Regions from separate parts of the Comamonas sp. 26 genome, predicted to be linked through region 1. Evidence: predicted binding sites of a transcription regulator. Region 1 holds the regulator's gene; each other region holds the start of a gene.

The links. The regulator HrcA, encoded in region 1, represses chaperone genes, less so after heat shock. The targets are predictions, from matches to a motif close to TTAGCACTCNNNNNNNNNGAGTGCTAA.
Positions count from the first base shown of each region.
Region 2: the regulator HrcA is predicted to act here: its motif matches at 3,589-3,615, upstream of rpoH (RNA polymerase sigma factor RpoH).
Region 3: the regulator HrcA is predicted to act here: its motif matches at 5,280-5,306, upstream of groES (co-chaperone GroES).

Region 1 is NZ_PEFL01000002.1:429,563-440,033, reverse strand. It holds gene CLU84_RS16540 (hypothetical protein) at 1-874, shown strand, start outside; gene CLU84_RS16535 (recombinase family protein) at 1,255-1,842, shown strand; gene hrcA (heat-inducible transcriptional repressor HrcA) at 1,852-2,859, shown strand; tRNA gene CLU84_RS16525 (tRNA-Ile) at 2,912-2,988, shown strand; gene CLU84_RS16520 (hypothetical protein) at 3,307-4,155, shown strand; gene CLU84_RS22515 (AlpA family transcriptional regulator) at 4,255-4,710, shown strand; gene CLU84_RS16510 (helix-turn-helix domain-containing protein) at 4,828-5,727, shown strand; gene CLU84_RS16505 (hypothetical protein) at 5,827-6,669, shown strand; gene CLU84_RS16500 (UvrD-helicase domain-containing protein) at 6,834-8,666, shown strand; gene CLU84_RS16495 (type I restriction-modification system subunit M/S) at 9,023-10,471, shown strand, end outside.
Region 2 is NZ_PEFL01000001.1:585,132-595,602, forward strand. It holds gene CLU84_RS02720 (fatty acid desaturase) at 1-552, opposite strand, end outside; gene CLU84_RS02725 (sterol desaturase family protein) at 549-1,295, opposite strand; gene CLU84_RS02730 (tripartite tricarboxylate transporter substrate binding protein) at 1,482-2,471, opposite strand; gene rpoH (RNA polymerase sigma factor RpoH) at 2,613-3,557, opposite strand; gene CLU84_RS02740 ((2Fe-2S)-binding protein) at 3,883-4,350, shown strand; gene CLU84_RS02745 (xanthine dehydrogenase family protein molybdopterin-binding subunit) at 4,350-6,644, shown strand; gene CLU84_RS02750 (hypothetical protein) at 6,743-6,952, opposite strand; gene CLU84_RS02755 (2-dehydropantoate 2-reductase) at 7,203-8,207, shown strand; gene cutA (divalent-cation tolerance protein CutA) at 8,250-8,609, shown strand; gene ftsY (signal recognition particle-docking protein FtsY) at 8,736-9,899, opposite strand; gene CLU84_RS02770 (pitrilysin family protein) at 9,928-10,471, shown strand, end outside.
Region 3 is NZ_PEFL01000002.1:614,128-624,598, reverse strand. It holds gene coq7 (2-polyprenyl-3-methyl-6-methoxy-1,4-benzoquinone monooxygenase) at 1-229, opposite strand, end outside; gene CLU84_RS17425 (porin) at 556-1,611, shown strand; gene CLU84_RS17420 (porin) at 1,836-3,005, shown strand; gene groL (chaperonin GroEL) at 3,164-4,813, opposite strand; gene groES (co-chaperone GroES) at 4,905-5,195, opposite strand; gene CLU84_RS17405 (chemotaxis protein CheW) at 5,442-8,105, shown strand; gene CLU84_RS17400 (H-NS family nucleoid-associated regulatory protein) at 8,099-8,437, opposite strand; gene CLU84_RS17395 (GNAT family N-acetyltransferase) at 8,622-9,119, opposite strand; gene CLU84_RS17390 (bifunctional nicotinamide-nucleotide adenylyltransferase/Nudix hydroxylase) at 9,190-10,353, opposite strand; gene CLU84_RS17385 (NAD+ synthase) at 10,461-10,471, opposite strand, start outside.

The DNA of each region.
Region 1 (10,471 bases):
TGTGTATGTCAAGCGCGTCAATGGCCATCGGGAAATCTCTTTCCGCAATGTCATCACCTGGTCTGAAACCGACAAGATCGCGCCCCCTCCGTTTGATGAGGAAGCCTACCTCTCTCAGTGGGATGGTGAAGAGCGCGAATGGCGTGAGAGAGAGATCGAAGAGGACAAGGAAGCCCGTCGCCTTAAGAAGCTTGAACAGAACGCGAACAGGGCCAAATCTGCCTGCCGCTGGTTCATCAAAGCCAACGGCTTGAATGAGCTGCTCACGTTGACCTACCGGGAAAATCAAGAAGACCGTGATCTCTGCAAAAAGCACTTCAAAGAATGGGTTCGTCGCATGAAAAGCGCGCTCGGTGGACGCTTCGTCTACTGTGCGAGTTTTGAGAGGCAGGATAGGGGGGCCATGCATGTCCACATCGCATGCCACAAACTCCCCAAGCACGCTGTGCACAAGGACGTCAAAGTCAAAGGCTGGGAACTCGGCACTAAGGTCTGGCGCTCCATCGTTGGTAAGGACAATGGCTTGTGCTTCGTTGGTGGTCGCAAGACTCCCCAAGGACGCATCAAACAGCGCTCCATTGCCAAGATTGCTTCTTACGTGTCCAAGTACATCACTAAGGACTATGCGGACGCTCCTGGCCATTCCAGCAGGTACAGCAGGAGCCATAACGGCAATGGTGTCACCTCCATGCCAAAGGCTGAAAAAATCCGCATCTGGGGTGCATCCCTGCAAGACATGATCGAAATGACTTTTGAGTGTGCAGAGGGTGAGGTCATCGTGTCCCATCGCCTGACCCTCGAACGCTTTGAGGGTGCCCGGTATTGGCTTGTGACTGAGCCGAAACCCATCGATATACCTGGAACAGTTCACTAAGGATTTTGTGCAGCGTAGCTGCTGTACTGCGTCCGCGCTGGTGCCCCTGAACCACGGAACGACATGAGGCTACAGGGTTCCTGAGCCACGGAACGACATGAGGTTAGAGCGTTCGTGAGCCACGGAGAGACATGAGGTTAGAGCGTTCTCAAACCACGGAAAGACATGAGGTTACTGTTTACAGAACCACGGATTGACATGAGGTTATGAGGTTGCTCAACCACGGAACGACATGAGGCTACACGGTTGCTCAACCACGGAGAGACATGAGGCTACAGGGTTCCTGAGCCACGGAGAGACATGAGGTTACAGGGGCACCAGTGCGGGCGCAGTACGTACCCGAAGGGACAAAATCCGCTCATAAAACTAGGGGGGATTTCATGCTGATTGGCTACGCTCGTGTTTCGACACTTGATCAAAACATGACTGCTCAACTGGCTGCATTTAAGCGCGCTGGTATTAAAAATATTGTTCAAGAAAAGCGTTCCGCTGTTCGTGATCGGCCTGAGTTGGATCGGCTCCTTGCTGAGCTAAAGAAGGGCGATGTTTTGGTTGTTTACAAGCTCGACAGGCTGGCTCGGTCTGTTTCGCAGTTTGTGCGAGTCTTTGAGTTGTTGCGTTCGCGGGGTGTGGCTTTTCGCTCGCTTACCGAGTCAATAGAGACTGATAGTCCCCATGGGCGCATGTTTCTTCACATGCTTTCTGCATTTGCGGAATTTGAGCGGGAATTGATACGGGAACGGTGTCTTGCTGGTCAGATCGCTGCGCGTGCGGCTGGTAAGACTTGGGGGAGGAAAAGATACTTTTCTGAGTCCGAAGTAGCTGAGATTGTTCTCGCTTGGCGCTCGGGTTGGTATCTACAGCGCGTCCTGGCTGAGATGATGGGGGTGTCGATCGCGTGTCTACGGGATCACATTTATCGGCATGAGGGTAGGGGGCGCTGGGTTAAACGAGTGCTTCGTAAGTAAAATGAAATCATGCTCGACGAACGTGCCAAGTTATTGCTGAAAGCGCTGATTGAGCGTTACATCGCTGATGGTCAACCAGTCGGCTCGCGCACTCTTTCGCGTGCATCCGGGCTTGAATTGTCGCCTGCCACCATCCGCAATGTGATGGCCGATCTGGAAGAAATGGGGTTGATCATCAGCCCGCACACATCCGCAGGCCGCGTGCCTACCGCAAGAGGGTATCGACTGTTTGTCGACACCATGCTGACGGTGGACCGCTCCAACCTCATCACGCCCGGGCTGATCCATGAGCAGCCGCAGAAGGTGATCGCCAATGCGGCTAACCTGCTCTCCAACCTCTCCCAGTTTGTGGGCGTGGTCATGGTGCCGCGCCGCAGCTCCGTCTTCAAGCACATTGAATTTGTGCGCCTGTCGGAGCGGCGCTTTCTGGTCATCATCGTCTCGCCCGAAGGCGATGTGCAAAACCGCGTGATCTTTACGGATGTGGATTATGAGTCTTCGCAGTTGATCGAAGCCTCGAATTTCCTCAATCACCATTACGCCGGTTTGACCATGGAAGAGGTCAGAACAAGGCTGCAGACCGAAGTCGAGCAACTGCAAGGCGAAGTCGCTAGCCTCATGCAGGCCGCCGTGAATGTGGGCTCTGAAGTGATGGGTAACCATGACCAGGAAGACGTGGTGATTGCCGGCGAGCGTAACCTGCTGTCGGTCAGTGATTTCTCCAGCGACATGGGCAATCTGCGCCGCGCTTTTGATCTGTTTGAGCAAAAAACGCAAATTCTGCGCCTGCTGGATTTCTCCAATCAGGCCGATGGCGTACGAATTTACATCGGTGGCGAGAGCCAGACCGTCCCGTTTGAAGACCTCTCCGTGGTGAGTGCTCCCTATGAGCTGGACGGTAAGGTTGTGGGCACCCTGGGTGTGATCGGCCCCACGCGCATGCACTACGACAAGATGATCCAGATTGTCGACATCACATCCAAATTGGTGAGCAATGCCCTGAGCCACAAGCGTTAGGCCCTACAATGTCATAGTTTTTCTGGTGGCAGCCACGGCTGTTGTCAGTGCTGGGGCGTTAGCTCAGTTGGTTAGAGCAGAGGACTCATAATCCTTTGGTCGTCGGTTCAAGTCCGCCACGCCCTACCATTAAACTGTTGTAAATAAATAAAAGCTTGCTATAAAAAACATAGCAAGCTTTTTTGTTTTTATTCCTGGTTCCGGTTTGGTTCCGGAATTTTGCAAGATGTGGCTGTACTTCTTCGGACATGGCTAGTCCGAGTGGCTGGTCCTGAGTGAGACTTTTTTGGAAATTTTTCTCAAGTGCAAGTGCTGCGGTATGCCTACAAAGATGCTGTATTTTTAAGCAGTGCATCCTCCCAGTAGGCAGAAAAGCACACGGAGTTCGCTGGTTGCTTGAAGCAAGATAGTTGGGAAATAATGCCCACTCACAGCCTATAAATTTTCATGCCTGCGAAGCGATCAACATCACTTGAACATGCTCAGATTGATCAGACGGTGACTGATGATTCTGAGGTGGAACTATCAAAATCTGGAGTGACTGCAACCGATTCGCCGCAGTCTCAAACAAGTGAGTGGAAGTACAAACCAGACTGGCTAATTTGGCAGGATCGCCCCGTTGCTTCGGTTCAGGAAGCGATTTGCTTGTTGCATGACATACATCCTCCTGCTTACTCGAAGCTTGATGCTGATGATGCTCGCAATAAGTACTTTCGTCCGCATCTCAAGACATTGAAGCAGAGGATCACTTATGTTCAAGGCATCCGGATCGCCCCCGGAGAAGACTATGAATGTAAGTCGGGAGATGGCACTTATATCGTTTTACGCGATTTCGTAGAGCAGGTTCGTACTGGAGCTTTGTTCAAAGGCTTTAACTTTCCTGAAGAGTTCAGTGAACTGAATCCACCTCTTCCTTTTGAGTTTGAAGAGGATACGTGTGCATCCTCTTTCAGCGGTGAGTCGGCCCAGGTCCCTAAACCTGCTGAGAACAGCAACGAAAGGCTTAATAAAGCTTGGGCACGGCTTTTGGTGCTTATGGCCATTGAGCACTACAAATTCATCCCGGATTGGCCACCAGAAAAGTCCTCGGATTCGGTGAAAGGTAGTGGGTTGTATCAGCCGCTTGCTGACATTAGTAAAGAAAATGGAGTTTCTTACCTGGGTGATCGTGGCACTGTACAGAATGCTTTTGTGACCGCCGTTCAGAGGCTCGGTGAAGAAGAGGTAAAGAAGATTCGAGCCAAGCTTGAAGAGAATGCGAAGTCGGCACAATCCTCTCCTGCGGCGCACACGTAGAAATTTGAAAAACCGACGTGGGAATTCATTTTTCCCAGTTCCAACGATTTCCAACGAATTCCAGAATGCAAGGCATCAGCACTCACCAAGCCTTGCATCATGAATTCTCCCCTCTCCGCGAACGGCGGTCCCCGTATGTTGTTCGCTCAAGCTTCTGTGGCGGCTCGTTCTCGCGCCTTCCAACAGCTGAAGCGTGTGGGTAAATCGACGGTGTCGCAGAGCCTGCACTTCGATACTCAGACCGCCACGGCTGCACTTCAGGACACACCTCAGGTGGTTCAGGTGGCATCCATAACTCCAGAGAGTGCTGCTGAGTTTGACCGAGATGCCCGCTATAAAAATCCAGTCCACAAGCCGTTTCCAATGATCTGTCTGGATAGCGACGGCTATATACGTCTCAATGACGTTCTGACGGTATATCCGGTCTCGCGTGCGGCATGGTACGACGGCGTCCTCAAAGGCATCTATCCCGCAGGCGTAAAACTTGGCCCCCGCTCAGTCGGCTGGTCTCGTGCCGCCATCCGCGAACTCATCGCAAACCCACCGAAGTTCTGATCCCAGCTTAGTGCTGGCTCACGGAACAGCCCCCCATTTTTCATACCGTATGCACCTGATCAACAGGTGCAGGGGCTTCACTTTGCCATTTTTTTACCACCCAGGAGCTAACTACCCATGAATACATCTAATCCAAGTGAAATCAATGCTCAAAAACCAGCAGTGCCAACTGTGAAGAAGGATGCGCAAAGCAGCGGTTCGGCAGAATCTTCAGTCTCTAACAAATCCTTGCCTCTGGCGGAGTCTCGCTGCTACGGGGTCTCGGTAGGTGTAGGTGTTTCTTCAGCGTTGGTGGCCTATGGAATCGCGGCTGACTTGTGCGCGGCAGGCTCAATCTTCGGGTTGCCTGTAGAACAGCAAAAGAACGTCGAGATATTCGCGGCTGATCATGTTTCCGCAAGTAATCTGAAATTTCAGGTGTCTCGTTTTGTCGATGGCGAAGCCAATATCTCCGTGATCGTCCCTAAGACGCCGACTCCTCCCGACTATCGCCGCCAAGAAGGCCGTGCTCTCATGGGGCCGCCGAAAGCAGAGGGCTGTCATGTCGTGGTTGTCCCCGCTGCTAACAAAAAGGCGCGTTGGTCCGAAGCTAATTTGTCTGCATTCAAGCGTGCTGTAGCGGGCAAGGGGGCGCTGATCATCTTTATCTTTCAGGGCTTCAGCAAAGAGGAAGAAGCCTACTTGTCTTCCTGCTTCAACGGCGTATTCACAGTCTGCCGCTGTGAACCTGACAAGGGCTATTCATCGGCGGTTATGGCCACTCCCATCCCTGGTAGTTTTCTCGCGGCAACGGGCCACAGTGCGGTGATTGAAAACATCCGCGTGGACGCTGAGGGTCGCGTTGAACGCCACTGCCTGCCCTGCGTTTCTCCAGACAGACTGGATCGCGAAATCTATCGCCTGCGTGAAGAGAAAAAGTCGTTGGAGGAGATCGGTGAAGCCTTGGGCTACAACAAAAGCACCATCTCTCGTCGCCTGGGTGCATTGCCTTTCCATTTGCGCGGTGACCGTCTGTGATCTCTGTGTTGCACGTGTTGCGTGATTTGCGGCTATCTCAAGCAAAGCCAGATTTCGCGCAACACCTGCAACATCCCCCCAATCTCTAGAAGACTCATTATGACTATCGAGAACAACGCGGTGTCTCGTTCGCCTGTATATGGGGCTGATCGTGTGACGATATGGCTAGACCGTCCGGCTTCAGACGCTGAATTTGAAGAGCTGCGCGAGCACTGCACTTGTCTGACTGTGACGAACGATCAGCCCAAATTTCAGGCTAACCGCAAGTGCAAGCTGGAGCTGTTTCAGCCGACACGCAAGTGTCTGCGTATGGCGAAAGAAATTCTGAGGGCAGAAACTAATGCCGATCCAACCTATGTCGAGTTGGCCCGCGATGTGACTCTACCCAACAGGGTTCGCATGGCGCTACTCACTGCGTTTCTCGGTTCCGTAAAAGTGCCGAGCCAGCGGTCACTCTTCGTTCAATGCGAAGGCACCTTTTACTGCGGTCAGCGGGCAGAAAGTGGTGGTCGTGATGGCAGTGTCCTGGCGGTCTACGCAGATAAAGCCAGCAAGATCAACAATGCGCGTCCAGATGCCGACGCCATGGAGTGCTTTCACGTTGAGCTGCGCCTGAGTGGCAAGGATGCCTTGAGAAAGCACGGCATCCGCACGTTGGAAGACCTCATCGTTTTTAGCCATAAGCAGTTCTGGGGAAGAAGCCTGAAGTTCTACGCGCTGCCGCCAAGCAAAACTGAGTTGGGCCGTTTGCTGGCCGCTTGCTGTGGCGGCCGCGCAGATGCTTCGGACACGGCATACCTCAAACGTGCAAACCGTTGGATCGATAAGCACAGCATTGATGGCCGGTTCATCATGCATAACGCGCTCAAGGCGACTCCCGAGCTTGAGCGCCATCTGGCAAAAACAGACTGGAACGGGCTGATGAAGCGCATCAAAAAGTAGGCCGAGCACTACTGATATAGAAGCCAATTATTTCGGAAAACACGTCAAAAAAACGAGTCATCTCACCAGCTCTTTTCTTCAAAAAACATGTGTTTTCTCGATGATTTCTTTATCTGCATGGCACATGCAATCACTGAAATTCAGGCCATAAAACCATAACCCAAATGAAGCCAACCACTCATCAGCGCCAGATAGTGCATACCACGCTGCCATGCGTGGAAGTGCGCGCCAGTCCTGGCAGTGGCAAGACCACCACGCTCATACAGCGTGTCAAGCACTTGATGCGCAACGGAACGCCAGCTTCACAAATTCTGGTCTTGAGCTTCGCCAAAAATTCTGTTGATGAGTTCCGCAATCGACTTCAGCGCAGCCTCAAGCAGAAGGGCAACTCTGGCAAGAAGTCACTACCGCAGAAGAAGTCTGCTGTTGGTAATGAGTTGCCCACCACACAGACCACTCACGCCTTTGCCCTAAGTCTAGTGACCCGCGCAGGTGGCTGCGGTGGTGGTGTGCCTACAAGCACAGAAAGTCTAGTGTTGTTGAAAGAAGCTTTGCGCCGTTGCCGGAAAGATGCCTCTGATCGCAAGTTGTGGGTCAAGTTAAATAAATCCGAACGCCGGGAGCGGCTTCGTCTGGTGCGTGAGTTGCTGAAGGACTCGCGTCGTTTGAAGCAGTTGTTAAAAGCGCTGAGCTTTGCTCAGGCCTCGAAGCAGAAGCTCAGTGATGTGATGACCTCACGAAAGTTCTCAGCTGGTCTTGCTACTTATGCCCCGATTGCCTTGGCCGTGCAGAAGCGCTTTGCGCGTGCAAAAAAAGCTGCGGGCAAACTGGACTTCGGAGACATGCTGGAAAAAGCGGTTGATGTACTTGATGGCGGGGCTGAAATTCCTTACACCCATGTGCTGGTCGATGAGTTCCAAGATGGCAGCGCCGCCCAAAATTTGCTGCTAGCCTCACTGGTCAAGCGTGGTTGCCAGCTTATGGCCTTTGGCGACCCTGAGCAGGCGATCTACGGCTTTAGCGGTAGCAGTTATACGCCGCTGGATCAGGTTGTTGACGATGTCGTTGTCATGCCTCTGCCGGAGTCTCACCGCCTGCACCGCCAGACCGCAGAGCTGGCAATGGCTGTTGCTGGCAAGAGCACTCAAAAGATCGTGACTATGCGGGATGGCGTGAAGCCGGCACTGGTGACTAGCGGTGGCCCTATAGAGCGGGCGCATGTCGTTGTCCGGGACATTCAGCAACTACTGGAGCAGGGCGTCGATGCCTCAAGTATTGCTGTGCTTGCTCGTACCAACTCAACTTTGAAGACGGTGGAGCAGAGCTTGCTGGCTCTGGACATAAATTCCGCGAGGAAGGGCATTGCGCGTGATTTACAGCATGTTCAGCGTGTGCTGCGACTGGTTAGTCTGGTTGATCGGCATGAACGTATTCAAGCGGCAATTGATCCTGATGCGGTGGCGCATGCGTTTCGCAAAGTGAAGCTGACGGCCAAGCAAGACTGGAAAAGCAGGGCGCGCAGTCTGCAGAAAGCAGCCAGCTCATCCTCGCTAGAGGGGCGCTACAAAGAATGCCGGGACATTTACTTGAAAGTTCTCGGCGGCGTGCGTTCCAACAAGGACGTCCGAGATGGTCTAAATTTTTGGGGCGCGAAATGCCGTGACTATTCCAATGGCCTTGAAATGCTCCGCGCTACCAAGCAAGAGAAGCCAGTGGTGCAGACCATGACTATCCACAAAGCCAAAGGTGGTGAGTGGGACCACGTGTTTGTGGTCGGTGTCGCTGACGGTGAGTTGCCGATCTTCCATGCCAAGTCGGAGACCGCGCTGGCAGAGGAGCGTCGGCTTCTGTATGTTGCCGTTACGCGGGCACGCAATGCCGTTCGGCTGTACTACGCCCCTATGCCGCATGCTCAAAGCTATAAAAAGTCTAAGGAACTCAGTAGCCTGCTGCAGCCAGCCAATGTTCAACGAACTTTGACTCAGGTGCAGGGCTAGCTTTTGTGATGTTGGTGGCAGTATGACTGCTGAACTGATGGCCGGATGGCATGCGCTGTCTGGTCATTTTTCGTTCCAAGAGCGAATTTTTGCACCACATAGCCAAGCTGCAGGAAACGCCGCCATGGCCGTTCTGGTGGCTTCTCGCTAGCATCGTGGAACGCGGCTGGTCTACGGAAATGAGCTTGCAGACATTGATCGTGTGATGCCGTCCAGACTATCCATTTGGCTTTGAGTTAGTGACTGCTGACTGCAACCAAAAGCATGGTCCCCAAAAACTTTTAAAGCCAAATTGACGGGACCTTGGGCACCGATGCTGAGCAAGCAAAACAAAATTCTGTTGGCGCTCTTGATGAATGAATCCGAAGTATGTAATACTTCGATTCATGAATGCAGCCCAACCTTCAGACCTTTTCCGCCACTTGCTTGATCAAGCACTCAGTCCGAGTGTCGCCTTTGCTGTGGGGTGGGCCCTTCTTGGGTGGGCTAAGCTCTCTGAACTCAATCGTTTGCCAGAATCGGCTAAGGTCCAAAACGCCCTGAAACATGGGCAAACGTCTATCAGCAATGCTCTGTCGCAAGCCATCGCGGCTTCGGAAGATCAACTTCTGAGTGATCTACTGCCCCTCAAAGGCCTGCCTCAAGAAAATATTGAGACGCTGGTTCATACGGCTTGGAAGATTCTGCAAAACGGCAAACTAGACAATCTGTCGCTGGAGGAGGTTCTGTCTCTGAATACAGACTCGTTTGGGCAAGGTGAGTCGCTAGCTTCTCATGCATACGGCTCTTTTCCGTTACTCCCTCGCGAGTTAGTTGAACTTATGGTGGAGCTTGGAGACGTAAAGGGGCGCGACAATGTCTACACTCCTTGGGACACGTCTTCTCAGTTTTCTGTTGCAGTGCATCGGCTGGGTGCCATGCCGTACACCGAGACTCCTGAACGCCAAAATGTCACGCGTCTCGTGCAATTACTTGCTAATCTTGAAGCGCCTGTGCATTGCACTGATCCAGTGGTGCACCCGACAGCATTAAGTCAGAAGGGCGGACTGATTCAGTTCGATGTGGCTCTTGCATGTCCCCCCTTCGGGATGCGCTATGAGCGTGATTTGTCACAGCAAGATCAATGGTGCCGATTTCCTGAGCAAACCACATCTGGCACCGTGCTTGTCGTAAGGCATTTGTTGGCCCAGGCAAAGCGTCGAGTGGTAGTTCTTGTGCCCAGTACATTGCTGTCTGGTGCCGGTGCTGAAGCTCAGTTGCGCAATGATCTTGTGCAACGTGGAATGATCCACGCAGTATTGGCAATGCCTAAAGGACTGCTGCCAGTCACGGGTGTTGCCACTGCAGTTCTCGTCTTGGACCCGCGCGGAGGGAATGAGCAAGTTCACTTTATTGATGTGGGCAATGGCCCCTTTTATAAAGCAGTGTCCAAAACACGGTGGAGCTTGATTGACCCAGTTCACTTAGCTCGTCGTATTCAGTCACCAGCTTTGTTGCCATCGACAAACGAGGCTACGCGAACACGCTCAGAAATACTGGACGCAAATACGTTACAGGTCAGTCGTCTCCTTGCGCAAGCAACATCCTCATTTACGCCATCACCTTCGCAACCATTGGTTCGTTTAGCAGATTTAGTGCATACAGTGCGCCCACTGCATCCGACTCTTCGCAAAGCTTCGCAGTCGATGGAGAGCACCTTCAGAGTGCATGAGGTCGGTGCACAAGACCTGCCTTCTCATGGCTATATTAGGGATGCACAACGGCAGCTTGACCTACCTGTACAGCTTTTGGCTCAGACTGAATCG
Region 2 (10,471 bases), on a different contig from region 1:
CAGCGCCTTTTGCCAGTCCAGCCACAGAAAAAATCCCCAGCTACCCAGCCATAGCGCGTACTGCCCCATGCAATAGCGGAATGCGCCGGGCCAGCGAAGGCGCAGATTGTTCAGCCAGCGAAAGAACATAGGGTACAGCACCACAGCCGCCTGCACGGGGTGGATGAGGTAGCCCCAGAGGTGATTGGTATCACCGCCAAACTCAGGCCGGTAGGTGCGCACCAGATCGCGCGGGCCGTGGCGAAAGCGGTGGTGATTGGCCACATGGGCGGGCCAGAACACAAAGGTGGGGTGGCCTTGTAGCAGGGTCAGCCAGTAGTCGGTGGCGCGGTTCGTCCGGCGGCCCCACCACATGCGCACATGGGTGTGGTTGTGGTGAATGACGCCCACGCCCAGCGTTAAAAACAGCTCAATGCCGTAGAGGATGAGGTTGAAGCCATGCGACCACTGCCACCAGACGATCAGCGGCAGGATGAGCATGTAAAACACGGATTGCCAGTCGCGCCAGTGGCGCAGAGTGGGAAGCAGACGCTGGCCGGGGTGTTGGCTCATTCAGCGGCAGATGCGCGGGTATAGGCGGTCTTGACCTTGGTGCCCATGATCTGATCCATAAAGGGCAGCGCAAAGCCATAGTTGCCCGCAGGCCGTGAATGGTGCAGATGGTGGCGACGGCTTGCTGCCAGAGGGTGCGTGTCAGGCACTTTGGGGAAAAAGTCGTAGTTGGAGTGGCCGATGAGATTGAGGATCAGACTCAGCACCGGCACTGACGCCAGCGACCAGAAGTAGAAATCATGCACAACCATGGGCAGCAAAATAATGTTGCCCAGCATCAGCGCCTCAATCGGGTGAAAGCTGTAGGTGGACCACGGCGTTGTCACAACGGAGCGATGGTGGTCGCCGTGATAGCGCACCAGCTGGCGGGTATGCAGCAGACGGTGGTTGATCCAGAAGTGCACATCGTTCCAGATCAGCAGCACGGCAATCTCCAGTGCAATGCGACCTGCACTGGCATCGGGTGTCAGGTGTGCCCAGCCCAGTTGCAAAAAGCCCCAGGGCACGATCATGCCGAGGCCGAAAACCAGAATCGAATGAAACGACTGACGCCATTCACGCCCTAACTGATCGGGCTTGAGCGGGCGCGTATCGAGTACCTGACCGATGCCAAGTCGAGAAAGCCCGGACGTCAGCATGCTCATGAGCAGGCCGCCCAGCAGATAAATGCCACCGAAAAAAACCAGCCCCAACAGCATGACTTGCCAAGCGTTGAGTTGCGTGAACCAGGTACCAGCGTCCATGAAGGCTCCGTAAACAGCGGGGCAGCCTGATAAAAAATGCGCCCGATGGCATAGCGTAAAAGCATGCCTGTCGAGCGCATGATATCTGAGGCGGTAGTCGCTCTATTTGATACCGAGCGGAGCTTCACCAGAGACGCCTAGCAAAAACCAAGCGTTTAAAACTAGCGCGCCAGGGCCTCCGGCGGCTTATTGCGACGTGATGTGCTGGTCGCGAATGATGGCGCCCAGTGCCTTTACATCCTGCTGAATGCGGTTCTGCAGACCTTCAGGCGAGCTGCCCACAGCTTGCCAACCTTGCATGGAAAGCTTCTGGCGCATTTCAGGCGTGCGCACAATTTCGCTGACGGCAGCGGCCAACTTCTCGACGTGGGCCTTGGGCATGGACTTGGGCGCGGCCACGGCGTTCCAGATTTCCAGATCAAAGTTGTTGACGCCCAGATCCTTGAGGCTGGGCAGGCCGGGAGCCAGCGGGCTGCGGGCGGCAGAAGTCACCGCAATGCCGTGCAGCTTGCCTGCCTGAATCTGCGCCATGGCCAGAGCCGGGGGGAGCATGGACAGCTTCAGGTCGCCGCCCTGAATGGCATTGAAAACCTGTGGGTAGCCGGTATAGGGCACATGCACGGCCTTGATGGCAGAGCGGCTCTTGAGCAGCTCCATGCCCAGATGGCCTACGGTGCCCACGCCTGGGGAGCCGTAGCTCCACTTGTCGCCCGCTTGGGCTGCGGCTTCCATGAAGGCTTTGCCTTGTGGTGCCGATGCGGGAGCCACCAGCACCAGCGGGGCCACGCCAATCAGGCTTACGGGCTGCAAGTCCTTAATGGGGTCATAACGCACGGCGGGATTGAGCATCTTGGCGATGGTCATATTGCCGTTGATCATCACGCTGAAGGTGTAGCCGTCAGCCTTGGCCACGTATTCACCCGCAATATTGCCGCCAGCGCCCACGCGGTTTTCCACGATAACCGTCTGGCCCAGCTTCTTTTCCAGTGGCTCGGCCAGTGCGCGGGCTGTGAGGTCAGGGGAAGAGCCAGCGGGGAAGCCCACAATCAGGTGCAGGGGCTTGTCGGGCCAGTTGTCAGCGGCCATGGCAGCGGGGGCCAGCGTTGCGGCCATCAGGGCGGCCCCGGCGGCGACCAGACTGCGGCGAGACAGATTCTTCAAAGTGCGTGCGTGCATGGCAGGTCTCTTATGTCTTGTTGGTATGAAGATCAGCGCAGATGCCTGTGACACCGACGCCAGAAATGAAAAACCCGGAAATTATCCGGGTTTAGGGTTCAGCATTTCAGCCTTTTTAAGGGCTTTGGCGCAAGTTGGTATTTACGCAAACTCGGCCAGCGCTTTTTTCATCTTTTTCATGGCGGCAACTTCAATCTGGCGAATGCGTTCGGCGCTGACACCATATTCGGCAGCCAGCTCATGCAGCGTCATGCCGCCAGAGCCATCGTCGTTCACCTGCAACCAGCGCTGCTCAACGATACGGCGGCTGCGGTCGTCCAGACCTTCCAGTGCCAGGGCCAGGCCATCGGTTGCCAGATGGTCACGCTGGCGCGACTCGATCATGGCGGTAGGCTCATGGTTAGCGTCGGCCAGATAGGCGATGGGGCCATAGGCCTGCTCGCCATCATCGCTGGGCGAAGGGTCCAGCAGCACGTCGCCACCCGATAGGCGGGTTTCCATCTCCATGACTTCTTCGCGCTTGACGTTGAGCTTGGCCGCTACGGTGTCAATCTCGTGCGAAGTCAGTGTGTCGCGCATCATGGGCTCGTCATCCGCCATGGCAGCGTCAGACTTGAGGTCATTCTTCATCGAGCGCAGGTTGAAGAACAGCTTGCGCTGAGCCTTGGTCGTCGCGACCTTGACCATGCGCCAGTTCTTCAAGATGTACTCGTGGATCTCAGCCTTGATCCAGTGCATGGCGTAGCTGACCAGACGCACGCCCTGATCGGGATCGAAGCGTTTGACAGCCTTCATCAGACCCACGTTACCTTCCTGAATCAGGTCGCCGTGAGGCAGGCCATAACCCAGATACTGGCGCGAGATAGACACGACCAGACGCAGGTGGGACATCACCAGACGCCCAGCGGCGTCCAGATCATTGTTTTCTTTGAGCTTGCGTGCGTATGCCTGCTCTTCCTCAGGGGTGAGCATGGGCAGACGGTTGGCGGCCGAGATATAGGCATCGAGGTTGCCCAGCGGAGGTACCAGCGCCCAGGGGTTAGCGGGTGCCAAGGCTGTAGCAATGGAGCCGGAGGCAGTTGTCATTGCGGGTTTCCTTTCTTCCATAATCTTCATATTAGCACTCTGTTAGAGGGAGTGCTAAGGACAAAGTTCCCGAACCTTTTGCAGGCTCGGTGAATTGGGTTTTGCCGTTGGATTGTTGCAGTGCAGCGTCATTTTCACTGGGGTGAATTTCAATTGCTTATCGATGCATCAATTAGAGCTGTCTGCTTGCAGCTAGAAGGTATGGAAGTGTTTGCTTACGAAGGCTGACAGCATTGTTGCCGGGCTTTAGTGTCTGTTTGATGGGGTCTGTATGCTGCTTTGAGGTTTGATGCAGATCAGATCGCTCCACAAAAAAGGACCCCTGATGACAACTCTTGATATCAACGGACAGCGCCAGTCGGTGGACACGGTGCAGGAGACCCCATTGCTCTGGGTATTGCGCGATGAGCTGGGAATGTGTGGCACCAAGTTTGGTTGCGGCATGGCCTTGTGCGGGGCGTGTACTGTGCATCTCGATGGACAGCCGATTCGCTCCTGCATCACCCCGATCTCGGCCGTCGAAGGCAAACAGGTGGTCACCATCGAGAGCATGGAGTCGGACCGCGTGGGCAAAGTAGTGCAGGCCGCGTGGGTGGAGCTGGGGGTGGCTCAGTGCGGCTACTGCCAGGGCGGGCAGATCATGTCGGCGGTCGGTTTGCTCAAGACCAATGGCAAGCCTACGGACAAGCAGATTGACGAGGCCATGAGCGGCAACATCTGCCGCTGCGGCACCTATCCGCGCATTCGTGCGGCCATCAAGCTGGCAGCGCAGCGCCTGCAGGGAGCTAAATGATGCAAGACAACGCAACATTGCCTGAAATTTCACGTCGCACCCTGCTGCAGAGCAGTGCGGGTCTGGTCTTCAGTCTGGCGGTTACCGCACAAGGCGTGGTCCACGCGCAAGAGGCCAAAAAATACGGTGCCGATTCCATGCCCGGGGGCACGGTCGATGACCCGCTGGTTTTTGTCAGCATTGGGGCCGATGGCATGGTGAGCATCATTGCCCACCGTGCCGAGATGGGCACCGGCGTGCGCACCAGTTTGCCCATGGTGGTGGCCGATGAACTGGAAGCGCGCTGGGACAAGGTGCGCGTGGTTCAAGCGCAGGGCATTGAATCTAAATACGGTAACCAGAACGTGGATGGCTCGCGCAGCGTGCGCCACTTCTTTGCCCCCATGCGCCGCGTGGGCGCAGCGGCCCGTCAGATGCTGGAATCGGCTGCTGCCGCGCGCTGGGGCGTGCCGGTGGAGCAGGTCAAGGCGGTGCAGCACGAGGTCATTCATACCCCCAGCGGCAAGCGCTTCGGCTATGGCGAGCTGGCTGCTGATGCAGCCAAGCAACCGGTGCCAAAAGGTGATGGGTTGCGGCTCAAAAAGCCAGCGGACTTCCGCTACATCGGCAAGGGAAAGCTGGCGGTGGTCGATCTGGCGGACATTGGCAAAGGCAAGGCGGTTTACGGGCAAGACAAGCATCTGCCCGGCATGGTCTATGCCGTGGTCGCCCGCCCGCCGGTGCTGGGTGCCAAGTTGCGCAGTGCCCAAAAAGACAAGGCGCTGGCCGTGCCCGGCGTGAAGGCGCTGGTGGATATTCCTGCGTACAAGGGCGCACCCGCATTCCAGCCGCTGGGCGGCGTGGCCGTGGTGGCGCGCAATACCTGGGCCGCTACCAAGGGGCGCGAGGCGCTGGTGCTGGACTGGGATGAGGGCCCGCACGCCAGTTATGACTCGGCTGCATACCGCAAGCAGCTGGAAAAGTCCGCCAATAGCCCGGGCAAAGTCTTGCGTAGCAACGGCGATCTGGATGCGGCTGTCGAAAAAGCTGGAAACAAGGCGCTGGTCAAGGCAGATTACTACGTGCCGCATTTGGCCCATGCCTCCATGGAGCCGCCTACGGCCACTGCGTTGCTGTCGGCCGACAAAAGCCACTGTGAAATCTGGACTTCGGTGCAGGCACCGGAAGCTGCCAGAGAGCTGGTGGCTGCAGCTCTTGGCTTGAAGATTGAGCAAGTCACGGTGAATGTGCTGCTGCTGGGCGGTGCTTTTGGCCGCAAGTCCAAGCCGGACTTCGCGGTTGAGGCGGCGCTGATTGCCAAGACCATGCCGGGCACGCCCGTCAAAGTGGTGTGGACGCGTGACGATGATATTCAGCACGACTTCTATCACGCAGTGGCAGCTGATCATTTGGAGGCCGCGCTGGATGCCAAGGGCATGCCCCAGACCTGGCTGCACCGCTCGGCAGCGCCCACCATTAGTTCGTTGTTTCAGGAAGGTGCCAAGGGACAGAGCAGCATGGAAATGGGGATGGGGGCTATCAACATGCCCTATCAGATTCCCAATGTGCGCATCGAGACCGGCGAGGTGGAGGCCCATACCCGCATCGGCTGGTTCCGTTCGGTCTACAACATTCCCCATGCATTTGCGGCGCAAAGTTTTATTGCCGAACTGGCCCATCGAGCAGGCAAAGACCATAAGCAATATGCGCTGGAGCTGATTGGCCCGCCGCGCAAGCTCAACCCTGAAAAGGACTTGAGCGATAGCTGGAACTACACCGAATCGCCCACGCTATACCCCTATGACACAGGGCGGCTGCGCGCGGTGATTGAAGCAGCGACACGTGGCGCGCGCTGGGGCCGAAAACTGCCCAAGGGCCATGGCCTGGGGCTGGCTTTCTGCTACAGCTTTATGAGTTATTCCGCCATGGTGGTGGAAGCGGCGGTGGACGATAAAGGCAATGTGAAAGTGATTGCAGTGGATACGGCGCTGGACTGCGGCCCACAGATCAACCCTGAGCGCATTCGCTCGCAGCTGGAAGGTGGCGTCATCATGGGCATGAGCCTGGCCATGAGCAGCGAAATCACCTTTGCCAAGGGCCGCGTTCAGCAAAGCAACTTCCATGACTATGAAGTGCTGCGCCATGTCGATCAGCCACAGACCATTCGGACCCATCTGGTGGGCGGCGGCATGGATGTCCCGCTGGGCGGCGTGGGCGAGCCCCCATTGCCTGCGGTTGCTCCGGCCTTGGCCAATGCCATTTTTGCGGCCACAGGCAAGCGAGTGAGATCGCTGCCGATTCGTCAGGTCACCTGATCGGAGTCTGAATGCTCACTAAAAAAGCCGGCTGGGCAATTTGCCCGCCGGCTTTTTTCATGGTGGCGGTGATTAGTGCATCAACCAATCCACGGAGATCAACCCAGTAATGCGGCCTTGATAGTTTTGACGCCGCTTGCGTTGTCCCACATACCTTCTTCCTGCGCGTCATGAATGGACTGGTTCAGCGCGGTGGCCAGTTGCTCGCGTACCTGAGCGGCATCGGGGCTGGCATTGAGAACGATGCGCAGCGCCGTACTCAGGGTGGTGATCTGGGCGGTCAGATTGATGGTGTTGCTGGAGCTCATGAGGACAGTCCTTGAAAATACAAAAAACAAGGCAGCGGGCTCCCGGCTTGCGGGTCTGTCAGCTGTCAACGGCCTTCAGTTTCTCTCGGGTTGATACTGATGTTCACGTGTCAACAATGCGCAAAGATGCGCCCGCCCGGTGAGAATTAAGTACGCAAAAAGCCTCAAGCGCTTTCTCATCAAGCGCAAGCTGCTCTTGTTTTGAGAGTCTTTGCTGCGCCCGGATAAAACATAAAACTGAGATATGGAGATGAATTTGACCAAGGTATGCATTTTTGGCGCGGGTGCCATTGGCGGCTGGCTGGGTGTGGCGCTGGCCAAGGCAGGGTGTGAACTCAGCGCTGTGGCGCGGGGCCAGACTCTGGCCGCCCTGCAGCAAAACGGTTTGACGCTGGTTCATGGCGATGCGCGCGAGACCGTGGCTGTCAATGCCCAGCAAGACCCTGCTGCGCTGGGTGTGCAGGATGTGGTGGTGATTGCAGTCAAAGCCCCGGCCATGCCAGATGTAGCGCGCCAGATTGCGCCGCTGATAGGCCCGCAAACGCTGGTGCTGACAGCCATGAATGGCGTGCCATGGTGGTTTCTGGCTGGCGGGGTGGATGCCAGCCTGCGCGGCCTGCAGCTCAAGACCGTGGACCCGCAGGGCGAGATTGCGCAGGCCATTCCCACCACGCAGGTGATTGGCTCGGTCGTGCATGCCAGTTGCTCGCTGGATGCGCCCGGCGTGGTGCGCCGCCATTTTGGCAACAGCATCATTGTGGGCGAACCCATGACGCTGCCCGGCGACGAACCTACGCCGCGTCTGCTGGCGCTGGCCGAGCTGCTGCGCGTGGGCGGTCTCGAGGTCAAGGTCTCCAGCAACATCCAGCGCGACGCCTGGTACAAGCTCTGGGGCAATATGACCATGAACCCCGTCAGTGCCATCACCGGGGCGGCGACTGACAAGATTTTGGGCGACGAGCTGGTGCGCAACTTCATTACCGCCGTGATGTTGGAGGCCAAGGAGATTGGCGCCCGTATCGGCCTGCCGATCAGCGACTCGCCGCAAGACCGCCATCAGGTCACGCTCAAGCTGGGTGGCTTCAAGACATCCATGCTGCAGGATGTGGAAGGCGGCAAGCCGGTGGAGCTGGATGCGCTGGTGGGCGCGGTGCGCGAGATGGGCCGCATGTGCGGTATTGCCACGCCGTTTACCGATGCGCTGCTGGGGCTGACCCGGCTGCGGGCACAGCAGCTGGGTTTGTATCCGTTGTAACGCTTGGCGGGCTGGAATGGTCTTGGGCCTAGACTAGGCTGCATGAGCACCCTATCTACCAAGACCGCGTCTTCACCCGAAAGCCATTGGGCCACGCTCTGCGTGGTGACCACCACCGTGGGCCATTCTGGCGAGGCCGAAGACATGGCGCGCGCGCTGGTGGCTGCCAAGGCGGCGGCCTGCGTGCAGACCGAGCGCATTACCTCGTACTACGAATGGGATGGGGTGCTGCAGTCATTGCCAGAGTGGCGACTGGTCTGCAAGACCCTGCCCGAGGCTTTGCAGCGGCTGACCAAGCTGATGCGCGACCAGCACAGCTACGAGGTGCCGCAAATTACGATGCGTACCGAGCGCTGCCTGAGCGACTACGCCAAGTGGCTCAAGCAGCAGGTGCAGGCCTGAATCCTCGGCAGTCATAAAAAAGGAGCGCCTTGCGCGCTCCTTTCATGGGTTTGAGTGCTGAAGAGGCCTGAAATTCATAGGAATCAGGCGCTGCCAGCTATCAAATAGGCATCAATTGCTTCTAGATCAGGACAGCAGAGCCTGCGAGAATTCGCGGGCGCTGAAGGTTTCCAGGTCTTCGATTTTCTCGCCCACACCGATGAAGTAGACGGGAATAGGACGCTCCTGCGCAATCGCGGCCAGCACGCCACCCTTGGCGGTTCCATCCAGCTTGGTCACGATCAGGCCGGTCAGCTGCAGCGCATCGTCAAAGGCGCGCACCTGAGTCAGAGCGTTCTGGCCGGTGTTGCCGTCAATGACCAGCAGCACTTCGTGCGGCGCAGTGCCGTCGGCCTTGTTGACCACGCGCTTGATCTTGCGCAGCTCTTCCATCAGGTGCAGCTGCGTGGGCAGGCGACCGGCGGTATCGACCAGCACCACATCTTTTTTGCGTGCCTTGCCTGCGGAAACGGCATCAAAGCTCACGGCGGCGGGGTCGCCACCTTCTTGGCTGATGATTTCCACGGTGTTGCGGTTGGCCCATACGCCCAGCTGCTCACGGGCAGCGGCGCGGAAGGTGTCTGCGGCGGCCAGCAGTACGGTCTGATCGTTGTCGGCCAGGTGCTTGGTCAGCTTGCCAATCGACGTGGTCTTGCCCGCACCGTTGACGCCGGCAACCATGACCACGGTGGGCTGGTGCTCACCAATGGTCAGTTGCTTTTCAAGTGGCTTGAGCAGGTCGGTCAGGGCATCGGCCAGCAGCGCCTTGACGGCGGCGGGCTCGGTGGTCTTGGTGTCTTTGACGCGGCGTTTCAAGTCTTCCAGCAGGTGCTGGGTGGCTTTGACGCCAGTGTCTGCCATCAGCAGCGCATCTTCTAGCTCTTCATAAAGCGCGTCGTTGATCTGCGTGCCAGTAAAGACGGTGGCGATGCTGGAGCCAGTCTTGCGCAGGCCGGCCTTCAGGCGCTCCATCCAGCTTTGGCGGGAGTTATCCGCTTGCGGCTTTGCGGCAGGCTCGGGGGCTGCTACAAAATCCTGACTGGCTGGTGCTGCTTCGGTATGCTTGTCATCGCCGCCACCAAAGGGCTTGCGCCACCACGAGGCGCTGGCGCTCGCGGCAGGCACCGCAGGCGTATCCTGTGGGTTGGGCTTGGACTCGATAACAGGAGCGGGCGCAGCAGCTGCCGGGGCAGCTGGCGTGGGCTCCACCGCATTGGGCGGGCTGGGCTTTTTCTTGAAAAAACTGAACATTGGCTGGTTTTTAGAATCGCATCATTCTATGAAACATGTACTCGTACTCCCTGCACTGGGCTTAATGGCCTGTTTGAGCGCTGGGGCAGCTTTGGCTGCACCGGGCGCATCGTTAAAACCTGTGCCTGCTGCTGTCGCTGAAGCTGCACCGCTGGTGCAGCAGTTCACGCTGAAAAACGGCATGCAGCTGCTTGTGCAGCCAGACCGGCGCGCACCTACGGCGGTGCACATGGTCTGGGTGCGTGTGGGCTCCATGGACGAGGTCGATGGCACCACGGGCGTGGCCCATGCGCTGGAGCACATGATGTTCAAGGGCTCCAAAACCGTCAAGCCGGGTGATTTCTCGCGCCGCGTGGCGGCTCTGGGCGGTCAGGACAATGCCTTTACCTGGCGCGACTACACCGGCTACTACCAGCAGATTCCATCCAATCGCCTTGAAGATGTGATGAAGCTCGAGTCTGACCGCTTTACCAACAACCTGTGGCCTGATTCTGAGTTCAAGAAGGAAATCGAGGTCATCAAGGAAGAGCGCCGCATGCGCACCGATGACCAGCCGCGTGCCATGCTCATGG
Region 3 (10,471 bases), 180 kb from region 1:
GGTGCTCGCGCAGTTGCGCATCCTTGGTCACCATGGCCTGAGCGCTATAGAGTGCCTGTGCGCAGACCTCGCCCACATGATTGACTCGCATCAAGGCGGCAGACAGCTTGCGCTGCTCATCGCTCAAATTGGCTTCGGCAATACCGGTGGCAGGCGAGCGCTCGGCGGCGATCGGATCGGCGAACAAAGTGCGAAGAGCTGCATCGGCAGCGGTCAGAAATTGATCCATGGAAAAAACTCAGTGCGGCACCTGAGGGCGCCAATGTGCATAAGGTACACCAGAGTGCCTCATCCGCCATTTGTGCTGGGGCAATACCAAGCGGCAACCCTTAAGGGTGTACCCAAGAGTGTGTCCTAGAGGTTTGTTGCGGTGCTGCAACGAAAACGCGCCGAATCGAGCCTTTTTTGGGGAATTCCTTTGCGCTGGGTGCGGTGGTCTGGTGCAATAGACCCAACTTCCCCACCAGGAGGTTGGCGCGGGAAACCGGTGGAGCTCGAGGCTCAAGTCTCTCTTACATAGAACCGGCGCCCTTCTAAACCTTGGAGTAACTCGTAATGAAAAAATCCCTGATTGCCCTGGCAGTGCTGGCCGCTTCCGGCGCCGCAATGGCTCAATCTTCCGTGACCCTGTTCGGTATCGTTGACACTGGCGTGTCTTACGTGAACAACGCTACTGGCAACGATTCCAGCAAGTACGGCGTCGGCACCAGCGGTAACGCTACCAGCCGTCTGGGCCTGCGTGGTACCGAAGACCTGGGTGGTGGTCTGAAGGCTGGCTTCTGGCTGGAAGGCGAAATCTTCGGCGACACTGGTAACGCCAAGGGCTTTGATTTCAAGCGCGAATCCACAGTGCGTCTGTCTGGCAACTTCGGTGAAGTTCGCCTGGGTCGCGAAACAACTCCCACTTTCCGTGCTGGTCTGAAGTATGACCTGTTCGGCGCTACTGGTATTGGCCAGTTCATGGGTTACAAGGACTGGGCTGGTACAGGCCTGGCCGACGGCAACACGATCCGTAAGGACAACATGCTGTCGTACTCCTCGCCCAACTTCAGCGGCTTCACTGCCAACATCAGCTACGCTTTCGACGAGAAGGCTAACCAAGCTACCCTGGGTGGCAACGGTGGCCGTTACGTCGGTGGTAACGTTGGTTACGACAACGGTCCTCTGAGCGTGACTGCTGCTTACGGCACTCTGAGCTACGGCAACGTAGGCGACCGTGACGAAATGTCCATCGGCGCTTCCTACAACTTTGGCGTGGCCAAGGTGATCGGTCTGGCTCAACAGATCAAGTACAAGCCCAACGCTGGTTCCAGCGACAAGTTCAACAACTACGCACTGGGCGTGTCCGCTCCTGTGGGTGGCGTTGGCGAAGTGAAGGCTCAGTACGCTTACTACGACCAAAAGGGCAACAACACCAAGGCTCAACAGCTGTCTCTGGGTTATGTGCACAACCTGTCCAAGCGTACCGCTCTGTACGGCACTGTTGCTTACATGAAGAACAACAAGAACTCCAACCTGGGCCTGCAAGCCAAGGGTGTGAACGACGGTTCTCTGTCGGCTCTGGGCAAGAACCAGACTGGCGTGCAAGTTGGTATCCGCCACGCTTTCTAATCAATTGCTGGTGTAAGCCAGTAACTGTTTAAAAGTTAAAAAAGGCCTGTCTTACGACAGGCCTTTTTGCTTTTTGGGGTAAACCTTAAAGGGTGATTACTGAGAGGGTAATTCGGAGAGGGAAACGCCTGTGTTGTGCTTGTGCCAATGCTCACGCGGTTGAGGAAAGCATTTTTAGAATGAATTTCCACCAACTGTTTGTGAATTAAGAGAGAGGCAACACAATGAAATCTTCATTTGTGAAAAAAACATTGGCTTTGGCGGTGCTGGGTACTCTGGGAACCTTGGCATACGCACAAAGCAGCGTACAGCTGTATGGCATTGTGGATGCTGCAATTCGTCACACCAATAATGAAGGAGCTAATAAAAGTGGGCTGACAAAAATGATTGGTGGCGGTATGTCCGAGAGCCGCTGGGGTATCAATATCAAGGAGGATTTGGGTGGGGGTCTATCTGCGATTGCCAATCTGGAAAATCGGTTCTGGACGGACTCCGGTACTCCCAGTACCGCGCAACCTTATTTTGCTCAATCATGGGTAGGTCTGCGCAGCAATAGCTTTGGTCAGCTGACCATGGGTCGCCAATACAATGTGCTGTTCGACTTGGTGACTTCAACATATGCCTCGTTTCCATATTCTCCCTATATGGATGCATACAAACCCGAGATTGGTATGTCGCTGGGTGCACGTGCCAATAATATGCTGAAGTACGTGGCGGAGTTTGGCCCCGTACGCGCCGGACTGCAGTATTCCTTTGATGAAGGAAATACCTTCGCCAAGAAAGGCAATGCTATTGATATGACGCCAGGAGGTCTGGCATTGAAAACGGCGGGTGGGTATCTTCGCTACTCCGCCAATGGAATTTCGGCCGGTGCGGCATATCAGAGTTCAACGTTGCCTGCGGGCACAAAGGTAGACGCCTGGACCTTGGGTGGTTCATACCGAACCGGCCCTTGGTATCTGATGGCAGGCTATGGCCAGAATAAGGTCAAGGACAGTCTGGGGGCGGCGGGTGCCGGTGCGATTTTTGACGCCGGTTTGCTGAATGCTTACTGGACAGGCTCTTCCAATGGCGGTTTTATTGCAGGTAATGCTCCTGGCAATTTTGCCAACAAGCGTGAGATGTTCAAGGTCGGTTTTGGTTATCAGGTTACGCCACAGTTGAATGCAGGTCTGCATTACTACCATGCCAAACAATCGGGCTCGGCAACGGGTACTTTCAATGGCAAGGCCGACTTTATGGTCGCTGTTGCAGACTATGCATTCTCCAAGCGTACCGATGCCTATTTCGCGGTGGACCACACCAAGACCAAGGGCGGTGCGGGTGTAATGCTGGATGCCAATGGCGCAACAAAGCGCACCGGTATCACCATCGGTCTGCGCCATCGCTTCTAAGCAAGTCATTCACTAAAAAGCCGGCCTATCGATTGGGCTGGCTTTTTAGTTCTGGAAGTGCTTGCACAAACCAGAAGGGTGCAAAAAAGGCCGCTGGATGCGGCCTTTTTTGTTTGCGGCGCTGGGTGGCGATAGCCACCCAGTCGACAGCTTGGCAATTACATGCCCATGCCACCCATGCCGCCCATGCCACCCATACCGCCCATGTCAGGAGCGCCAGCGCCTTCAGCCTTGGGGGCTTCAGCGATCATGCACTCAGTGGTCAGCAGCAGGGAAGCCACGGAAGCAGCATTCTGCAGAGCAGTACGTGTCACCTTGGTGGGGTCCAGGATACCCATTTCCAGCATGTCGCCGTAGGTGTCGTTGGCAGCGTTGAAACCGAAGTTGCCTTGGCCCTTCAGGACAGAGTCCACCACCACCGATGGCTCGCCACCGGCGTTGGCCACGATTTCGCGCAGAGGAGCTTCCACAGCCTTCAGAACCAGCTTGATGCCAGCGTCTTGCTCGGCATTGCCGGTGGACAGTGCGCCCACAGCTTGCTTGGCACGCAGCAGAGCCACGCCGCCGCCGGCCACGATGCCTTCTTCCACAGCAGCGCGGGTAGCGTGGAGGGCGTCTTCAACGCGGGCCTTCTTTTCCTTCATTTCGACTTCGGTGGCAGCGCCAACCTTGATCACGGCAACACCGCCGGCCAGCTTGGCCACGCGTTCTTGCAGCTTTTCACGGTCGTAGTCGGAAGTGGCTTCTTCGATCTGAGCGCGGATTTGCTTCACGCGGGCTTCGATCTCGGCAGCTTGGCCAGCACCGTCGATGATGGTGGTGTTTTCCTTGCCGATTTCGACGCGCTGAGCTTGGCCCAGGTCTTCCAGAGTCACCTTGTCCAGGGCCAGGCCGACTTCTTCAGCGATGACCTTGCCGCCGGTCAGGATGGCAATGTCTTCCAGCATGGCCTTGCGACGGTCGCCGAAGCCAGGAGCCTTCACAGCCACAACCTTCAGGATGCCGCGGATGGTGTTCACCACCAGAGTTGCCAGGGCTTCGCCTTCGACATCTTCAGCAATGATCAGCAGAGGACGGCCAGCCTTGGCAACTTGTTCCAGGGTAGGCAGCAAGTCGCGGATGTTGCTGATCTTCTTGTCGAACAGCAGCACGAAGGGGTTGTCCAGAACAGCGGCTTGCTTTTCGGGGTTGTTGATGAAGTAGGGCGACAGGTAACCGCGGTCGAACTGCATGCCTTCAACGACGTCGAGTTCGTTGTCCAGGGACTTGCCTTCTTCAACGGTGATCACGCCTTCCTTGCCGACCTTGTCCATCGCGTCAGCGATGATCTTGCCGATGGATTCGTCGGAGTTGGCGGAGATGGAGCCAACTTGAGCGATTTCCTTGGAGGTGGTGGTGGCCTTGGATTGCTTCTTCAGCTCTTCCACCAGAGCGGCGACAGCCTTGTCGATACCGCGCTTCAGGTCCATGGGGTTCAGGCCAGCAGCAACGTACTTGGAGCCTTCGCGGACGATGGCTTGAGCCAGCACGGTAGCGGTAGTCGTACCGTCACCAGCGATGTCGTTGGTCTTGGAGGCCACTTCCTTCACGAGCTGAGCGCCCATGTTCTGCAGCTTGTCTTTCAGTTCGATTTCCTTGGCCACGGACACACCGTCCTTGGTCACGGTAGGAGCGCCGAACGAGCGCTCCAGCACCACGTTGCGACCCTTAGGGCCCAGAGTGACCTTGACTGCGTTAGCCAGGATGTTCACGCCTTCAACCATGCGTGCGCGGGCTTCACCACCGAAAACTACGTCTTTTGCTGCCATTTTTGGCTCCTACAAATCTGTATCAAATAGGCTTCTAGCATTTGTCTATCAAGCGCTAGAAGCTATGAATATGTGAGTAATGTGGGAAGGATTACTTCTCGACGACTGCGAACAGGTCGTCTTCCTTCATCACCAGCAGCTCGTCGCCATCAACCTTGACGGTCTGGCCAGAGTACTTGCCGAACAGAACGCGGTCGCCGACCTTCACGTTCAGAGCGATTTGTTCGCCCTTGTCGTTGCGCTTGCCGGGACCCACTGCCAGCACTTCGCCTTGATCAGGCTTCTCTGCGGCGTTGTCGGGGATATAAATGCCCGAAGCCGTCTTGGTTTCGTTTTCGAGGCGCTTGACGATCACGCGATCGTGCAGGGGACGCAGGTTCATACCAACTCCTAAATACATCAACAAAGTTGAAACAAGACTTGCCAGCCTTCATGGCCGACATTCGGAATATGTAGGGTCAAGTTGTTAGCACTCAACCCCCTCGAGTGCTAATAATAAGGCAATTTCCCGAGGTTTCAAGACCCAGCCTTGGGGGCTGAGAGGGCAAATAGTTCAGGGTTCAGGGTTTGTCCTGCTCTAGATGTAACGTGTTTTTACAAATAGGCCTGAGTTTTGCTCCACCAGTGCATGCCTCAGAAACAACTCACCGCCCCGGTGCAGCAAGCGCAAGACCTGCTGCAGACAGACGCCTTCATTCCCCACATGCGTCAGGTGGCGCGATGTGAGAGTTCGCTGCAGGAGCTGAGCCTGATGTGGCGGCTCATCGAGTCATCAGCCAAGATGAATTGCCCGCAGGAGGCGCAGGCCCTGCTGCCCATGATGGCTGCGACGCGGGCGGGTTTTGAACAGCTGGAGCAGGATTTGGTGCAGTCCATGGTGGCGCAGGCGGTCGAGGGTGTGGGGCGTGGTTTGCACAGCCAGGCTCAGCATCTGATGGATACGCTGGTGCGCAATCTTTATGAGCGAACGGCCGATGTGGGCTTTCTGGCCACCGATGTGTTGCTTTGCCGCTTTATGGCGGATCTGGATACGCAGACGGATGACGATAAAGCGCAGATTACTGAGCGTCTGTGTGCCTATCGCAGCAAATACACGGTTTACCAGCAGGTGCTGCTACTCGATTGCGAAGGCTATGTGCGGGCAAGCACGCAGGAAGACGGGGCGGTGCAAAGTGAGCCATGCCGGGACCTGCTGATTGAGCAGGCACTGCAAAGCCAAAGCTTTGTGCAGGCATTTGGTGCCACAGACTTGCTGCCAGATCAGTCTCTTGGGCTGATTTATGCCCACCGTATGCTGAGTCCCGTCACGCAAAAGCCTGTGGGCGTGCTGTGCCTGTGTTTTGATTTTGAGGGAGAGATGCAGGGCCTCTGGAATGGGCGACGTTCAGACGCGGCTCATGAGCCCGAAACCAGCATAGCCCTGCTGCTGGATGCGCAAGACCGGGTGCTGGCCAGCAGCGATATGCACTGGATTGGAGTGGGCGTGCTGGTGAGGTCTCGCAAAAATGGTGCAAACCTGCTCTGGATTCATAGTGGTCGCACTTATTTGGTGCAATCGGCACTCTCTGCTGGCTACCAGGGTTACATGGGTCCCCAAGGTTGGCGTGCGCAAATCATGGTGCCGCTTGAGCTGGCGTTTGGCACACATGGGCATAGCGACCTGCAAGCGGTGGATGCGGTGGTGGCGCAGGGCTTGCTGAGTCATGCGCATCGCTTTTGTCCACCTTTGCACGCTATTCGCAGTGCGGCAGACACCATCAGGCGTGTGGTCTGGAACGGGCAAGTCATGACGGCAGGCAAGCAGGCGGACAACACAAGATTGCAGGCCGTTCTGGAGCAGATTGGTGAGACGGGCGCGCGCACCAACGAGGTGTTTACCCAGTCCATTCGCTCGCTCTACAGCACGGTGCTGACGACGGCGCTGGACGATAACAGCTTGCTCACGCGTTTGCTGGTGGATTTGCTGGACCGCAATCTCTACGAACGCGCCAACGACTGCCGCTGGTGGGCGTTGACACTGCAATTGCCAGCTTTGCTGCAAGCGCTGAAAGAAGGCAATGCAGCTGAAAGTGCGAGCGCTGAGGTGTGTGAGTTGCTCACCGCCATTCATGCGCTTTACACCGTGTACCAGCAAATCATGGTGTACGACGTCAGCGGCAAGATTGTGGCGACGAGCCTGCAAGGCGAGGCCGAGGAGGTGTTGACAGGTCGCTTTGTCGATCAGGAGAGCCTGCTCAAAGTGCTGGGCTTGAAAGGCACTCAGGCTTATCACGTCTCTGCATGGCGCCCTTCTGCGCTGCATGAGGGGGCGGGGCCGACTTATGTTTATCACGCTGCCATTCGTTCTCCCAATGGCGAGGTACTGGGTGGGATTGGTCTGGTCTTCCATGCGCAACGCGAGTTTCAGGCCATGCTGCAAGGCGTGCTGGGCTCGCAGATAGAGCATAGAGTGGAGGGTGCTGGCAGCAGGCAGGCCGCGTATCTCAATCGCGCAGGTGTTGTCATGTCTTCATCCTCGGCGCAAATGCTGCCTGGCATGGTGCTGGATTTACCGTCAGACATGCTGGCTTTGCCTGCAGGCCAGAGCCTTTCGCGGGCCATGGCGTACCAAGGCCAGTACTGCGTGGTGGCGGTGACGGCAGGCAGCGGCTACCGCGAGTTCAAGCGCAGCGATGGCTATGAGGAGGATGTTTTGGCCCTGTCCGTACAGACCTTCGGGCCGGTACAGGGGGATGCGCAAGCCGCGGTCTGGCGTCGCAATATCCATGTGCAGAGCCTGCCGTCGGCCACATCCACAGCTGCGGCAAGCATGGAGATGGCGACGTTCTTTGTGGGGCAAAGCGTGCTGGCTCTGGATGCAGCCTGCGTGCTGGAGGCGCAAAGTGCCGCCGAAATTGCTCCCATCTCAGCCGGGCGCCTGCCCCACTGCGTGGGCACATTGGCGCGACGCAGTCAAGGTGCTGTGGCGGGCTATGTCTGGGTGTTTGATCTGGGGGCTTTGCTCTACGGAAAGCCGCTGATCAGAAGCCAGCAAAGTCAGGTGATTGTGCTGGCGCATCAGGGGCTGAAGCTGGGTTTGCTGATCAGCGATCTGGAGGGGGTTGCCAGACTGGATGCGCGGCAGCTGCGCGCTGCGCCTGCGCTGGCCCATTCGGCGGATGCGCTGGTGGACCGCTTGATCCAGGCCAATGGCGGCGATTTGCTGATTCAGTGCTTGAATGTGGCGACGCTGGTGCAAATGCTCAAAGCGCCTGCACCAGTCCAAGTGGCAATGGGCGCTGCGACTTACTGAACCGGGAAGGGGTTTTTTTCGTCGAGGGGGGCGCTGTAGTCGATCACCGGGGTGGTCTTGATCTCGTACTGGCTGCGATCCTTGCCCTCAATCCACTTTGGTGGCTTGCCGCGGCCTGTCCAGCTGGCACCGCTTTCGGGGTCGTAGTACTTGGCTTCGACCTTTTTCTTCTCTTCAGGCTTCCAGGGGAAAACTTGCTGCGAGGTAAAGCCGAAAGTGTCGATCAATTGCTTGATGGTGGCCAGTGCTTCTTTGGCCTCGGTGTGGCGCATTTCTTCAATGCGCTTGTCCAGTTCGTCTTTGCGAGCAATAAGTTCTTTGTAGCTAGGCATCAAGGGATTCCAATGAGTGTGAAGGCCAGCCTGATAGCCGCCTTGTTATTTTTATGCAAAACCACCCATTTTGACGCAAGCTGTTGCTCCACATAGTGTTGAAGTTGCGTACTCGTCATCTGATAAGGGAGTGCACGCTAGTTTGCTGGGTAGCGCGCATCACTCTGAATGCTTTTGATACGGATTAGCTGACGGTTTTCTGGCCGCTGGCCAGTGCTTGCAGGGCGTCACCTGTCATGCGGTAGCGAATCCACTCGGTTTGCGGCAGGGCACCCAGGCTGTCGTAGAACTTCAGGGACGGTGTATTCCAGTCAAGGCAGCTCCATTCAAAGCGGCCGCAGTTCTTGTCGATGGCGATCTGGGCCAGTCGCTGCAGCAGGGCCTTGCCCGCGCCGTGGCCGCGTGCATCGGGGGTGATGTAGAGGTCTTCCAGATACAGGCCATGCTGGCCTTGCCAGGTGGAGTAGTTGAAGAAGTACACCGCAAAGCCCACGGCCTTGCCATCGACCTCGCAAATCAGGCCAAAAACGGCCGGGTGCTCGCAAAACAGCGTGCGGAGCACATGCTCGGGCGTGGCCTTGGCTTCGTCTTCGGCTTTTTCGTAGATCGCCAGCTCACGCACAAAGTGCAGGATGAGGTCGATGTCTTGCTCTGTGGCAGGGCGGATGTTCAACGTGCTCATGATTATTTTTTAGAAAAAAAAGGGTTGCAGCGCTTATTGAATAAGCGCTAGCAGCTATGAATTTTGCGCCTTAAGCGACCTGTCTGGCAGGCTGCTCGCCGTGGATCAGCGTGATGGGCAGGAACTGGCACAGGATCTGGAAGTGGTCTTCAAAAAAGTCCCCTTCCATTTGCGCCAGATCGGCAATCGGCACCCAGCGTGCCAGCGCGGCATCGTCTGCGCCTTGAACGGGCGGTAGGGCGGGCTGCATGCCAAGATCCAGGTAGTGGACATGGGTGATGGTGCGGCCGCGCAGGCTGCGGTCCGGGTGGTCAAACACCTGCACGGCTTGTACGGCGGCCAGCAGATCGGCCTCGCTGATGGAGGAGCAGGTTTCTTCGCGCAACTCACGTACGCAGGATTGCCACAGGCTGTCGCGCTGCTCCAGAAAGCCGCCGGGCAAGGCCCACAGGCCTACACCAGGCGCATGGCCGCGTTGAATCAGCAGCACATGGCCCTGGCCCTTGGCGTGGCAGCGCAGCAAGGCATCCACCGTCACAAACAGAGGGGCGTAAGGGGCCTTGGCCCAAGCCTCTTTATAGGCTTGCAGCATGTGCCACTCTTTTTGCAGGCGCACATACAAAGGCGTGTGGGCCCAGTGACGCAAAAAGGCCAGCGTGCTTTCGGGCATCTGGCTGGAGAGCTTGCCCAGTGCGGCATCCATGGCTTCAGGCGATGCGCTGCCTTCGCCCAGGAAGATGTCACGCAGCGGCGTGGCATCAAACTGGCCCAGACGGGGCAGGCTGATCAGCTCCCAGCCCGGAAAGCGCGCCAGATAGCTGCTGCTGGAGTCTTTGAAGTGGCCCACCAGCGCCACGCTGGCGCCTTCGGGAACATGGGCTTGCACGGCGTCACGCACGGCATTGACCCACAGCGGCTCGTTGTAATAGTCACGCACGGGCACGCACTTAATGCGCTCTGTATCCTCTTTGGATAGCGCGTCTCGCAGCATCTGCGCGCGCTCCTGCCAGCTAAACGGGTTTTTGGGGTTTGGGGCCTGCCAGGCACTGCCCAGCACCACCACCACTTGGCGGGCGCGCTCTAGCGCTGCGTGCAGCAGTGCCATATGCCCGTTGTGCAGTGGCTGAAAGCGGCCAATCAGCACGGCGGTATGCAGGGGCATCGAGATAGGCAGAGTCTCTGGCGCAGCAGAGATGACACGTTTGCTGGCGGTGTGGGAACTGGCTTGAGGCATGAAAGCAAAACCCGTACAGAAATCAGCGCCCGAAGTTGGGCATATTGGCTCAAAGAGGCGCTTGCGCATGTTCATCAAGCGCAAGCTGCTCACTTTTTGATTAAGGCTTACTCATAGT